Regions from separate parts of the Mesorhizobium sp. M7A.F.Ca.US.006.04.2.1 genome, predicted to be linked through region 2. Evidence: riboswitches for the same ligand, from Rfam matches in the RefSeq annotation. Region 2 holds a riboswitch; the other holds the start of a gene.
What was found. Region 2 has a riboswitch for cobalamin ahead of bluB (5,6-dimethylbenzimidazole synthase). Riboswitches for the same ligand answer to the same signal wherever they lie in the genome.

Region 1: linked by a shared signal. The riboswitch ahead of EN925_RS29465 (CbtB domain-containing protein) and the one ahead of bluB (5,6-dimethylbenzimidazole synthase) in region 2 are both predicted to bind cobalamin.

What each region holds. Positions count from the first base shown of each region.
Region 1 covers NZ_RZQA01000756.1:177-3,170, reverse strand. Annotated here, with positions in the region: gene EN925_RS29470 (CbtA family protein) at 1-757, opposite strand, end outside; gene EN925_RS29465 (CbtB domain-containing protein) at 773-952, opposite strand; cobalamin riboswitch at 988-1,184, opposite strand; gene EN925_RS29460 (MFS transporter) at 1,250-2,449, opposite strand; partial or broken gene EN925_RS29455 (heparan-alpha-glucosaminide N-acetyltransferase domain-containing protein) at 2,673-2,994, shown strand, end outside.
Region 2 covers NZ_RZQA01000121.1:1,371-10,343, reverse strand. Annotated here, with positions in the region: gene dxs (1-deoxy-D-xylulose-5-phosphate synthase) at 159-2,072, opposite strand; gene EN925_RS09330 (pirin family protein) at 2,215-3,135, opposite strand; gene EN925_RS09325 (DUF2277 domain-containing protein) at 3,175-3,441, opposite strand; gene EN925_RS09320 (exodeoxyribonuclease VII small subunit) at 3,552-3,803, opposite strand; gene EN925_RS09315 (histone deacetylase family protein) at 3,807-4,733, opposite strand; cobalamin riboswitch at 4,855-5,035, shown strand; partial or broken gene bluB (5,6-dimethylbenzimidazole synthase) at 5,038-5,763, shown strand; gene EN925_RS09305 (hypothetical protein) at 5,886-6,869, opposite strand; gene EN925_RS09300 (TetR/AcrR family transcriptional regulator) at 7,159-7,767, opposite strand; gene EN925_RS09295 (MFS transporter) at 7,888-8,973, shown strand, end outside.

The DNA of each region.
Region 1 (2,994 bases), on a different contig from region 2:
CGCGCAGGCTGGTCGCGGTGCCGGTGAAGCGGCCGCGCACCACGCCGACAACCGCGCCGAGCACCAGCCAGAACACCAGATTGGTCACGGTCACCGCCACCACGAACTGGTGATGCAGCCCTTCCGGAATCGCCGTCTCGTAACTGTCGGGCTGCGGTGCCCCGACAACATGCGGTGCGACGATCAAAAGGACGGCAAGGATCGCCAGCGGCAGCGACTTGCGGAACGCGATCAGGCCGAGACCGGCAGCGGTTGCCGCCACCGTTGCCCACCACCAGATCTGGCGCTGGGTGAGATCGGCGGCCGGCATGGCCGGCAGTTCCGGCGGCAGGCCGAGGCCCGGTGCCAGCGTGAACACGGCAAAGCCGGCCAGGCCCCAGAACACGCCCTGGCGCCAACCACCGATGCCGCCGGCGAATTCGGAAACCGCGACCAGGATCAACCCGAAGCCGATGCCGGTGACGATGTTGGCAAGCACGCTGAAGGCGAAACGCTCGAAACCGTCTGCCGGCGCCCAGCCCTCGTCTTCCGCCGCAGCAGTCGCTTCGGCAGGGGCCGGAGCGGCTGTGCTCATGGCATTGCTATTCGTTGCTGCCGGAGCGGCATGGTCATGGTGATGCCCGCCGCCCGCCTGTTCGTAGACCTCCGCCTTCAGGATCAGCGGCACGGTCGCATAGGCCTGCATGCAGGCAAGAACGACGCCGGCCACGAGCCCTGCGATCGCCGCGATGAACACGACGTTGCGAAACAGGTTCATGATGTCAGCCCCTCGTCAGTGGCAGGGAAATGCCATCGAATGGCGATAGTCGTGAGCCGCATTGTGGACCGCATCGATATGCGAGAAGCCGACAAAGCCCATCACGAAAATGCCGAGCAGCGCGGCAAGCGCGAGCTGCATGAAGCGCGACTGCGAGGAGACGGAAGCGCCGAGGGAGACGGAAGCGGTAGTCATGTCTTGTCCTTTCGCCCTCCACCCGAGGGCATCGAAGTCAGTTTCCTGTCGCCGGCAGGTCTCCTGGCTCACGGATCAGCGTCCTTCCCCACCTTCCCGAAGAAAAATCTTCAGTGGCATATGGAGAGGACTACCGCACACAGTTGCGGGGGCAGCCACGGCATTGGGCGAAATCCGCCCTTACCGCATTCCCTCTTGGCTCCAAAATGGAACCGGCGACACCGGCGACTATAGGCAGAATCCTCGCGTCCGGCAAACCAAATTCCGCCGGCGACCGTTGCGAATGCGCCATGAAGGTCAAAGCGATTTCGGCAGATAGCGCCACGTCACGAAGCCGCAGACCGCCGCCAGCAGGCCCAGCGTGACGAACACCGAGCCCAGGCCGAAGAAGGCCAGCACCACCGAATAGACCAGCGGCGGCGTCAGCTCGGAAAAGTCGAGATAGGTGCGATAGACCGCCGCCATCTGCGATCTTTCATAGGAGCGCACCGAGCGCATGAAGGCGGTCGAGCCGAGCGCATCGAGCGCAATGGTGAAGAAGGCGCCGCAGAGCAAGAAGGCGCCGGTGAGCAGCGGCACGGTTTCGCCGACGAAGCCCGCCGCCAGAAGCGCGACCGACATGGCGAAATAGGCAAATGTCATGGTCCTGCGGCCGCCAAAGCGCTTTCCCGCCTTGCCCCAGAAAATCGCCATGAACAAAAGCGCGTTGCCGGCCGAAACCAGCAGGCCGCCGGCCAGCTTGCCCTCACCCGTAATGACCATGAACAGCGGCCCATAGACGAAGAACGTCGTCCAGAAACAGGAGCGCCCAAACGCGATCAGCCAGGCCAGCCTGAGCCTGGGCTGGGCGATGAAGCGGCCGATATTGGCGAGCGGATTGGCTGGTCGCGTCTTGCCGGGACGGATCGACGGGTTGTCGCCGAGCCGGTAGGTCCAGAACAATGCCAGCAGCGCTAACGCGAACACGGCCACCGCGCCATGCGCGGCATAGACGCCGAAGCGCGTGTAGAGGAAGATGCCGAGCGTCGGCCCACCGGTCCAGGCCAGCATCGACCACGCCATGCGCAGCGATTCGGCCTGCATGAAGTCGGTCTTGCGGATGTGGTCCATGATGTAGAGGTTGAGCGTGATCGACAGCGCGCTGGCTCCCATCACCCGGCACAGCATGCCGGCCAGTTGCCCGGCAAGCGTGTCGGTGACGAAGAACAGCGAGCCGATGGCCAGCAGGCAGGCGCCCGCCGTGTAGACCCAGCGCCGGGCGAAACGGCGGATCAGCATCGGCATGAACAATGTCACCGACAGGCCGAGCATCGCCACGACGGTGTAGAGGATCGAGACGATCTGCTCGTTGTGCAGGATCTCGTAAGCTTGGATCGGGATGACGCTCGACACCGTGGCGCGGGCGAAGGATTCGACCGCATAGAGCGAAGCGAAGGTGCGCGCGTCCGCGGCCTTGAGGGCCGGTAGCCAGATCGGATGGCGCACATGGGTGGACATTGCTTTCCCCGAAGCAGATTCACCGGGTCAAATCTGCCGTGGCGACCTCAGCGCCAATAAGAGGAAACCGACGTGCATCCGGCAAAAGCGAAGCCGGCCAAAGGCTTTCCGGCACTGGCCCAATGCCGCGGCTGATCCGGCGTTATCGGCAGGGTTGCCGGTCTTCTTTTGTCCTGGGCAACCGTGATAGTCCTCCAGCGGGGCTGAATCAGAATGCGAGACCATGAGCATCCAAACGCCGACCGCGCCCGTTCAGGATCGACCAAAGCGCATCGTCGCCATCGACATCGTGCGCGGCATCGCGCTGATCGCCATGGCAAGCTACCATTTCACCTGGGATCTGGAGTTCTTCGGCTACACCGATCCCGGCCTGACCGCCTTCGGCTGGTGGAAGATTTACGCGCGCTGCATCGCCTCGACCTTCCTGTTCTTGGTCGGCGTCAGCCTGTATCTCGCCCACGGCCGACAAATCCGCTGGAACGGCTTTTGGAAGCGGTTCGCCATGGTCGCCGGAGCCGCGATCGCGATTTCGGTCGTCACCCGCA
Region 2 (8,973 bases):
GCGTTTTCATTGTTGCTGTCTCCCTGCCTGATCACGATCTAGCAGGGCGCCGTTGAAAAACGGCCAAGAGACACGGTAAGCAAAGCGCCAAACGGCAGCGTAAACAACGCGTTAAGAACGTTGGCCGGCAAACTGATTCAAGTCACTGAGACTTTGATTCAGGCGCGCTGGGCGCGAACCGTATGCCCGAGCGCGACGAACACGGTGCGCACGATGCCGGCAGCATCGAGCCCGGCATCGGCATACATCTTTTCCGGCTTGGCGTGGTCGGTAAACACGTCGGGCAGCACCAGCGGGCGCACCTTCAGGCCGCTTTCCAGCAGGCCTTCATGGGCGAGGAACTGCAGCACATGGCTGGCGAAGCCGCCGACGGCGCCCTCCTCCACCGTCACCAGAACCTCATGCGAGCGGGCCAGCCGCCGGATCAGATCCTCGTCGAGCGGCTTGGCGAAACGGGCGTCGGCGACCGTGGTGGAAAGCCCGGCAGCCCCTAGCTCCTCGGCGGCGATCAGGCAATCCTGCAGCCGTGTGCCGAAGGACAGCAATGCTACCTTGGTGCCCTCCCTGACGATGCGGCCCTTGCCGATTTCGAGCACGGAGCCACGCTCCGGCATGTCGACGCCAACGCCATTGCCGCGCGGATAGCGAAAGGCGATCGGGCCGTCATCATAGCTTGCCGCGGTGCGTACCATGTGGCGCAGCTCCGCCTCGTCGGCCGCCGCCATCACCACGAAGCCCGGCAGTGTCGCCAGGAAGGTGGTGTCGAAGGCGCCGCAATGGGTGGCGCCATCGGCGCCGACGAAGCCGGCGCGGTCGATGGGAAAGCGCACCGGTAATTTCTGGATGGCGACGTCGTGGACGACCTGGTCGTAGGCGCGCTGCAGGAAGGTGGAATAGATGGCCGCGAACGGCTTGTAGCCTTCGGTGGCGAGGCCGGCGGCGAAGGTCACCGCGTGCTGTTCGGCGATGCCGACATCGAAGGTCCTCGACGGGAACGCTTCGCCGAACAGGTCGAGGCCGGTACCGCTCGGCATGGCTGCGGTGACGGCGACGATGCGGTCGTCCTCGCGGCCCTCCTGGACCAGGCTTTCGGCGAACACCTTGGTGTAGGCCGGTGCGTTGGCCGGCGCCTTGGCCTGCGCGCCGGTGATGACGTCGAACTTGTTGACGCCGTGATATTTGTCGGCGGCGGCTTCCGCCGGCGCATAGCCCTTGCCCTTCTGGGTGACGACATGGATGAGCACCGGGCCTTCGCCATTGTCTCGGACATTTTTCAGGACCGGGATCAGATGTTCCAGATTGTGGCCGTCGATCGGGCCGATGTGATAGAAGCCGAGTTCCTCGAACAGCGTGCCGCCGGTGACGTAGCCACGTGCATGCTCGACCGCCCTTGTGATCGCACGATCCGCGCGCTTGCCGAGATAAGACGTCAGTTTTTTGCCGAAATCGCGCAGGCCGATATAGGCCTTGCCGGAGGCCAGCCGCGCCAGATAGGCGCTCATGGCGCCGGTTGGCGGCGCGATCGACATGTCGTTGTCGTTGAGAATGACGATCAGCCGTGCATCGAGTGCGCCGGCATTGTTCATCGCCTCGTAGGCCATGCCGGCAGACATGGCGCCGTCGCCGATGACGGCGATGACATTGTTGCGGCCGCCGGAGAGATCGCGGGCCGCGGCCATGCCGAGGCCGGCCGATATCGATGTCGAGGAGTGGGCAGCGCCGAAGGGATCGTACTCGCTCTCGGCGCGGCGGGTGAAGCCGGACAGGCCGCCTTCCTGGCGCAGCGTGCGGATACGGTCGCGGCGGCCGGTCAGGATCTTGTGCGGATAGGCCTGGTGGCCGACATCCCAGATCAGCCGATCATCGGGGGTGTTGAAGACATAGTGCAGCGCCACTGTCAGCTCGACCACGCCAAGGCCGGCGCCCAGATGACCACCCGTGCGGGATACCGCGTCGACCAGCTCGGCGCGAAGCTCGGACGCCAGTTGCGGCAGCTCACTCTCGGCAAGCGTGCGCAGGTCGGCCGGGATGCGGGTCTTGTCGAGAAGCGGCGTATGCGGCGTTGCGTTCACGGTGCTCAGGCTTTCGGTTGATGGGCGAAATAGGCCGCCGGCCGGCGAAAGTAAATGCGTGTCAGTGACGCGGATCAGACTGTGGTCTTTTGCTTCTATGCAGGTCGTTTCCCCAAAACCGGGCCACTTTGGGCGACAGGCATCAGCTTTCCGGCAGCGGAATGAACTCTTCCTCGTCTCCTGGAACGATGTCGAAGCGGCCTGTCTTCCATTCCTCTTTCGCCTGTTCGATACGCTCTTTCGACGACGAGACGAAATTCCACCAGATGTAACGCTTCGAACCAAGAGAGGCGCCGCCGAACAGCATGAAATGCGCCCCGGTCTGCGACGACACGACGATCTCGTCACCGGGACGGAAGACCAGCAGCCGTTCGGCTGGGAACACATCGCCCGAAATCGAGACCTCGCCTTCCAGCGTGTAAATGGCGCGCTCTTCCGCATCGGCAGGGATTTTCACGCTGGCGCCGGGCGCCAGGCGCAGGTCGGCGTAGAGCGTCTCCGAATCGGCCCTGACCGGGGACCGTAATCCTTGGAAATCGCCGATGATGAGGCGCCCGTTGACGCCTTCGGCATCAATCTCGGGAAGCCTGAGCGCTCCTGTGTTCTCGAACACAGGAGCCACCTCTTCCTTGTCGTCCGGCAGCGCCAGCCATGTCTGCAGGCCGGATATCGACATCGGCGCGCCACGCAGTTCCTCCGGCGTACGCTCCGAATGGACGATGCCGCGGCCGGCGGTCATCAAATTCACGTCGCCGGGCTGAATGACCATTTCGGTGCCGAGGGAGTCGCGGTGCCGGATCTTGCCGTCGAACAGATAGGTGACCGTCGACAGTCCGATATGCGGATGCGGACGGACGTCCAGCGCCTGGCCGGCCCGCAGGATCGCGGGACCCATGCGGTCGAAGAAGATGAACGGACCGACCAACCGCCTTTTTGCCGTTGGCAGGGCACGGCGCACCTGAAAACCACCGATGTCCTTGGCGTTCGGAACGACCATCAATTCGATCTGATCGCTGGCGAACGCATCGCCCACCTCAGGGTCTTTCCCGGGGAAGAAGCTCATGGACTCTCCTTGTCGGTGGTCGAAGGCCGCCTGGCCGCATCAGGCAAAGCGGATGGCCGCCTTTGCCCGCAGCTTGGCCGCCACCTCTTCGCGATTGCGCGGATGCTGATGGGTTTCCAGGGAATCGAGCAGTTCGCGCGCCGAGGCCGCGATGGCGTCGACGGCATGATCGAAGGCGTGCTGGTTCTGCTTCGAGGGTCGCGTCGTTCCGCTCAGCTTGCGGACGAACTGAAGGGCCGCGTCGCGCACCTCGTCATTGGTTGCCGGCGGATCAAAATTGAACAGGGTCTTGATGTTTCTGCACATCGCTTCCGTATCTCCTCTTGTCCTTGAGCTGTTTCAATCGGAACGAGTTATAGCCTCGATCATGATCATGTCCAAAAACCGGTGAGGCGAGGCCATCGTTCGGACCGGCCTCAATCCGCGTCGAGCGGCTCCGTTCCAACCGGCTTGCCGTCGCGCGACAGCCTGATCTTCTCGACCTTGTCCTCGGCGGCCTTCAGCAGCCGGTCGCAATGCGCCTTCAGCGCCTCGCCACGTTCATAGATCCTGATCGACTGGTCGAGCGGCACGTCGCCACGCTCCAGATCATCGACGATCTTCTCCAGCGCATCGAGTGCCTGCTCGAAGCTCATCGCCTTGACGTCTTCGTTGGTCTCACCAGCCATCATTCATCCTTTCATCAGTCGCCCGACATGGGCGGCGACCGAAAATGCCAATCCCTGCAGATCGTAGCCGCCCTCGAGCAGGCTTACGAGCCGGTTGCCGCTGTGGCGTGCCGCGCGCTGCATCAACTGGCCGGTCGCCCAGTCGAAATCATCCTCGGTCAGATTGATCTCGGCCAGCGGATCGCGGTGGTGCGCGTCGAACCCGGCCGAAATGATGATCAGGTCGGGCGCGAAATTGTCGAGCGCGGGCAGGACGCGCGACAGGAAGGCATCGCGAAACACTTCGCTGCCGGTCTGCGGCGCCAGCGGTGCGTTGACGATATTGCCGGCGCCCGTTTCGGTCTTCGCTCCGGTGCCGGGATAAAGCGGCATCTGGTGTGTCGAGCAATAGAGCACCGAGGGATCGTCCCAGAAAATATCCTGCGTGCCATTGCCGTGATGCACGTCCCAGTCGACGATGGCAACGCGCTCGACACCGTGTTTCTTCTGCGCATAACGCGCCGCGATCGCCGCCGTGTTGAACAGGCAGAAGCCCATGGCCGTGGTCTTTTCGGCATGATGGCCGGGCGGCCGGGCGGCGACGAAGACGTTGTCGGCGCGGCCCGAAAAGACATCATCGACGGCGGCGTTGGCGGCGCCGATCGCGGTGATCGCCGCTTGCCAGCTCTTCGGACTGGCAGTGGTGTCGGCATCGATGCGGGCAATCCCCTCGTCGGGGATGGCGGCGCGCACGCGGGCGACGAAATCGGCGGGATGCGCGTAGAGGATGGTGGCCTCGTCGCCTTCCGGCGCCTGGATACGATCGAGCGCGGCAAAGGCTTCCTCATCGAGCACGCGCTCGATGGCGCGCAGGCGGTCGGGCCGCTCGGGATGTCCGGGCGGCGTGAGATGCTCGAGGAAGATCGGATGCGTGTAGAGACGGGTGGTCATCGTCCTAATCTAGTGACCCCGATCGACAAAGGCCATGCACGGGCGGCCGATGACTGGGGAAAATCGCGCCTGCGTCCATTCGTGTCGCCGCAGGCATTGGCCCCGCCGGCGCTTCGGCGTAAAGTCCTTGGTACTGCCTGGTGCCCGCCGCAAGCGGGAGAATCGGGAACACGGTTGAATTCCGTGGCGTGCCCAACGCTGTGAGGGGGACCGCGCCGGTAAATGCCACTGTCGATGACGGGAAGGCACCGGACGCGGGTTGATCCCAAGCCAGAAGACCGGCCTGGCAGGCATCGTCATCCGCATGGTCGGGCGGGTGGCATCAGAGCGACGTGCGTCCATTTGGACGCACAGCGTACGCTCTGACCGTTTTGAATCTGCAATCGCAAGGGGACAAGCGATGCCGGAACATATGACCGCTGCCATTGACGATGGATTCGACCAGAATGCGCGCGATGCGGTCTATCGCGCCATGTTCACGCGGCGCGACGTGCGCAGCCATTTCCTGCCCAACGCGATCGATGACGACGTGCTGGCGCGGCTGCTGCTTGCCGCCCATCACGCGCCATCGGTCGGCTTCATGCAGCCATGGAATTTCATTGTCATTCGCGATGCCGGACGACGAGCGGAGGTGCGCGACCTGTTCCTGGCCGCGCGCGAGCAGGAACTGCCGGCGATCGAGGCGGAAAAACAGGCGCTGTACCGCAAGCTCAAGCTGGAAGGCATCTGCGAAAGCGCGCTCAACATCTGCATCACTTGCGACCGGCAGCGCTCGAAGGGTTCGCCGCTGGGACGCTGGCACAATCCGGAGATGGATCTCTACAGCACCGTCTGCGCGGTGCAGAATTTCTGGCTGGCCGCGCGTGCCGAGGGCGTTGGCGTCGGCTGGGTGAGCATCATCGAGGCTGAGGCGCTGAAGCGGCTGTTGGCCATTCCGGATCACGTAACGCCAATCGCCTATCTCTGCGTCGGCCGTGTTTCCGAGTTCGCTTCCAAACCGGACCTTGAAACGCATGGTTGGGGACGGCGGCTGCCGCTGCCGGAACTGATCATGAGCGAGACGTTTTCCGGGCAAGGCGAGGCACAGCTCAAGTCCACCGTGGCGCGCCTCAACACCGTTTCTGCCTCACCAGACACCACCTGCCCGGCCGATCAGGGTGTGGCGCCGGCCGTACCCCAGCGCGAACCGCCGAAGGAGGCGAGCGCCTTGTCCTTGAGCTCCCTGAACTTCGACGACGCCTCGGCCAACCGGGCGTCCCAGGCCGGATCCGGCACCTGGCCCGCGATGGTCTTGAAATAGACCTGCATCAGGCAAGCGATGGCGAAAGGCTCGATGAAGGCCGCCTTGAACGCCCAGGCGAAGACGATGGCGAGCACGAAGGCCCAGCCGGCGAGCTGGCCGGGCATCAGGAACAGAATGGCGCCGGCAGGCGCCAGCATCATCAGAAAGATGACGAACGACACGCCCCACATGATGACCGCCAGCCAGACGGCGTTCTTGACCATGACCTTGCCGTTCTGGGCATAGAGCACGACGCCTTGGCGCGCCGTCTCGAAGGGTGAGGCTGAATTGATGCGGATGTTGTAGCCGAGGATGATCTCGTCGACATAGGTCAGCGACAGGCGGATCACCGTGTTGATGAAGGAGACCAGGCCGCTCAGGCCCGGTATCGGCAGGAAGGCGGCGATACCGCCGAGCAGGCCGGTGATGGCGCGGATGGCACCCTTGACGAGTTGGTCGACGACGAAAAGGATATTGGCCTCGGCAAAACGCTGGGTGACGACATCCCTGGCGTAGGCGATCTGGTCCTGACCGCCGGGAATGTCGCGGCCGTCGATCAGATGAACCATGACGGCGATGTGGCCGGCCTTGACGATATAGAGGATGTATTCACGGATCCAGTAGACCGCGATCGAGACGATGCCAAACCCGACCACGCCGCCCCACAGGGCAAAGGACATGGGCCCGTCGGGATCGGTGGAGATATGGCCGACACCATAGCCGACCGAGGCACCGGTGCCGGTCGCCATGATGTAGGCCAGCGTGATGCCGAAATAGACGATCATACGAAAGACGATGAACGGCCAGGTCCGCATCATGATGGACACCGACCGGCCGATCTCGAAATCCCACATGTGCCCCGAATCTCCGCCTCAGAGATGGTGGAAGAGGATGAACTCAACCCGACGATTGTCAATTGCCGGCCCTGGCACCACAGGGCGACGAATTCTGGGCAACGGTTTTCTTTCGCAGCCTTTCGCCGGCGCATTGTCTGACGGAGCATCAAACGAAAAACCCGCCTGTGCGGCGGGTCACCGGCGCAAATCAGCACCATGGACGAATATGTACCTTAGCTGAGGGCAGGTGTCGAGAAAAAATTCCTATCGGGAACAGCTGCCGGCACGAAAAGCTCCGGTGGGAACTTCAATTCGACTGCGGATCCGGCTTCTTGAGCAGGCCTTCGAGCAGTTGCTTGAACGCCGTCACCACCTTCTTGGACGTCGCTTCGGGGTCGTCCGAATTGGCGATCCGTTGCGCTGCCTGGCTGCTCGCTCCGTTGATCAGTCGCGAGGCCGTCTCGGGGTCGAGGCTCGAGACAACGACCCCCTCCTCCTGCAGCGCGGTCAGATGGTCGGTCATTGACACGATGCACGCACTGGCATTCGGCCATTGCGCTGGATCCCCCAGCACGGCCGGGCCATCCCGGAACATGATGCGCTGGATTTCCGGCTCCAGCGCCATCTCGATATAGGTCGAGCACTCGTCGACGAAATGCTGCCAGCGGGTCGGCGCTCTCGACGCGACCTCATTGATGCGCGCCGCCATCTCGCCGTCGATCTGGGCTATGACCGCCTGCAGCAGCCCCTTCTTGTCGCCGAAATGATGATAGAGCGCGCCGCGCGTCAGCCCGGCCGAAGCGGTGAAATCATCCATCGAGGCTTCCGCATAGCCTGTTGTGCCGAAGGCATGGCGGGCCGCCGCGATCAGCTTTGCGCGCGTCTCGGCGATCATCTCCTTGCGGGGTCTGTGCATGGCTTCTGGCCCTATTCACATACGTAACGTATGCCAATTGACATACGCGGCGTATGCTCTATTTAACAAGCATACGCTTCGTATGTAATTGCCGAATCGTCCTTTGTCGAGGAACCACCCATGCAAAATCCCTATTCGGAAATCTTTCGTGCCCCCGGAGCCAAGGGCTTTGCGGCCGCCGGATTCATGGCGCGCCTGCCGATCGCCATGGCGCCCATCGGCATCGTGGCGATGCTGTCGCAGACGCGTGGCGAATACTGGCTGGCCGGAGCCGTCTCGGCAACATACGCGCTGGCCAACGCTTTCGTTGCGCCGCAGATATCCAGACTGGTGGACCGCCTGGGCCAGACACGGATCGTCGTGCCCACCACCATCATCGCGGTGCTGGCTTTCGCCGTCCTGATAGCGGCGGCCAACCAGGACTGGCCGGTGTGGACGCTGTTCGTGTCGGCCCTACTGGCCGCGGCCATGCCAAGCATGCCGGCGATGGTGCGGGCGCGCTGGACAGAGATTTTCCGCGGACGGCCGCAGATGAACACCGCATTCGCCTTCGAGTCCGCGGCCGATGAACTGGTCTATATCGCCGGGGCATCGCTATCGGTCGGTCTCAGTGCTGCCCTGTTCCCGGAAGCCGGCGTTCTGGTGAGCACATTATTTCTCGCATTCGGATCAGCGGCCTTCATCCTGCAACGCTCGACGGAGCCGCAAGTGCGGCCGGTGGACCATGGCTCAAGCGGCTCGGCGATCCGCCTGCGGCCGGTTCAGATCATCACCTTCGCCCTGATCTTCATCGGCGCGACCTTCGCGACGACGGAAGTCAGCACCGTGGCGATCACCAAGGAGCTTGGCCAGCCCGGCGCCGCCAGCCTTGTCATCGGCGTTTATGCGCTGGGATCGTTCGTGCTCGGTATCATCGTCGGCGCGCTCAGCCTGAAGGCGCCGCTGCAACGCCAGCTCGCCATCGCAGTCGCCCTCGTCGCGCTCGGCACGCTGTTGCCGCTCACCGCCGACACCGTGCCACTGCTGGCGCTGACTGTGTTCATCAGCGGCGTGGCGATTTCGCCGACCTTCATCACCGCCTTCGGCCTGATCGAGCGGCATGTGCCGGAGGCGATGCTGACCGAAGGCATTACCTGGGTCATGACCGGCATCGGCATCGGCATGGCGCTCGGCTCGTTCGCGGCCGGCGCGGTGGTCGATGCGTTC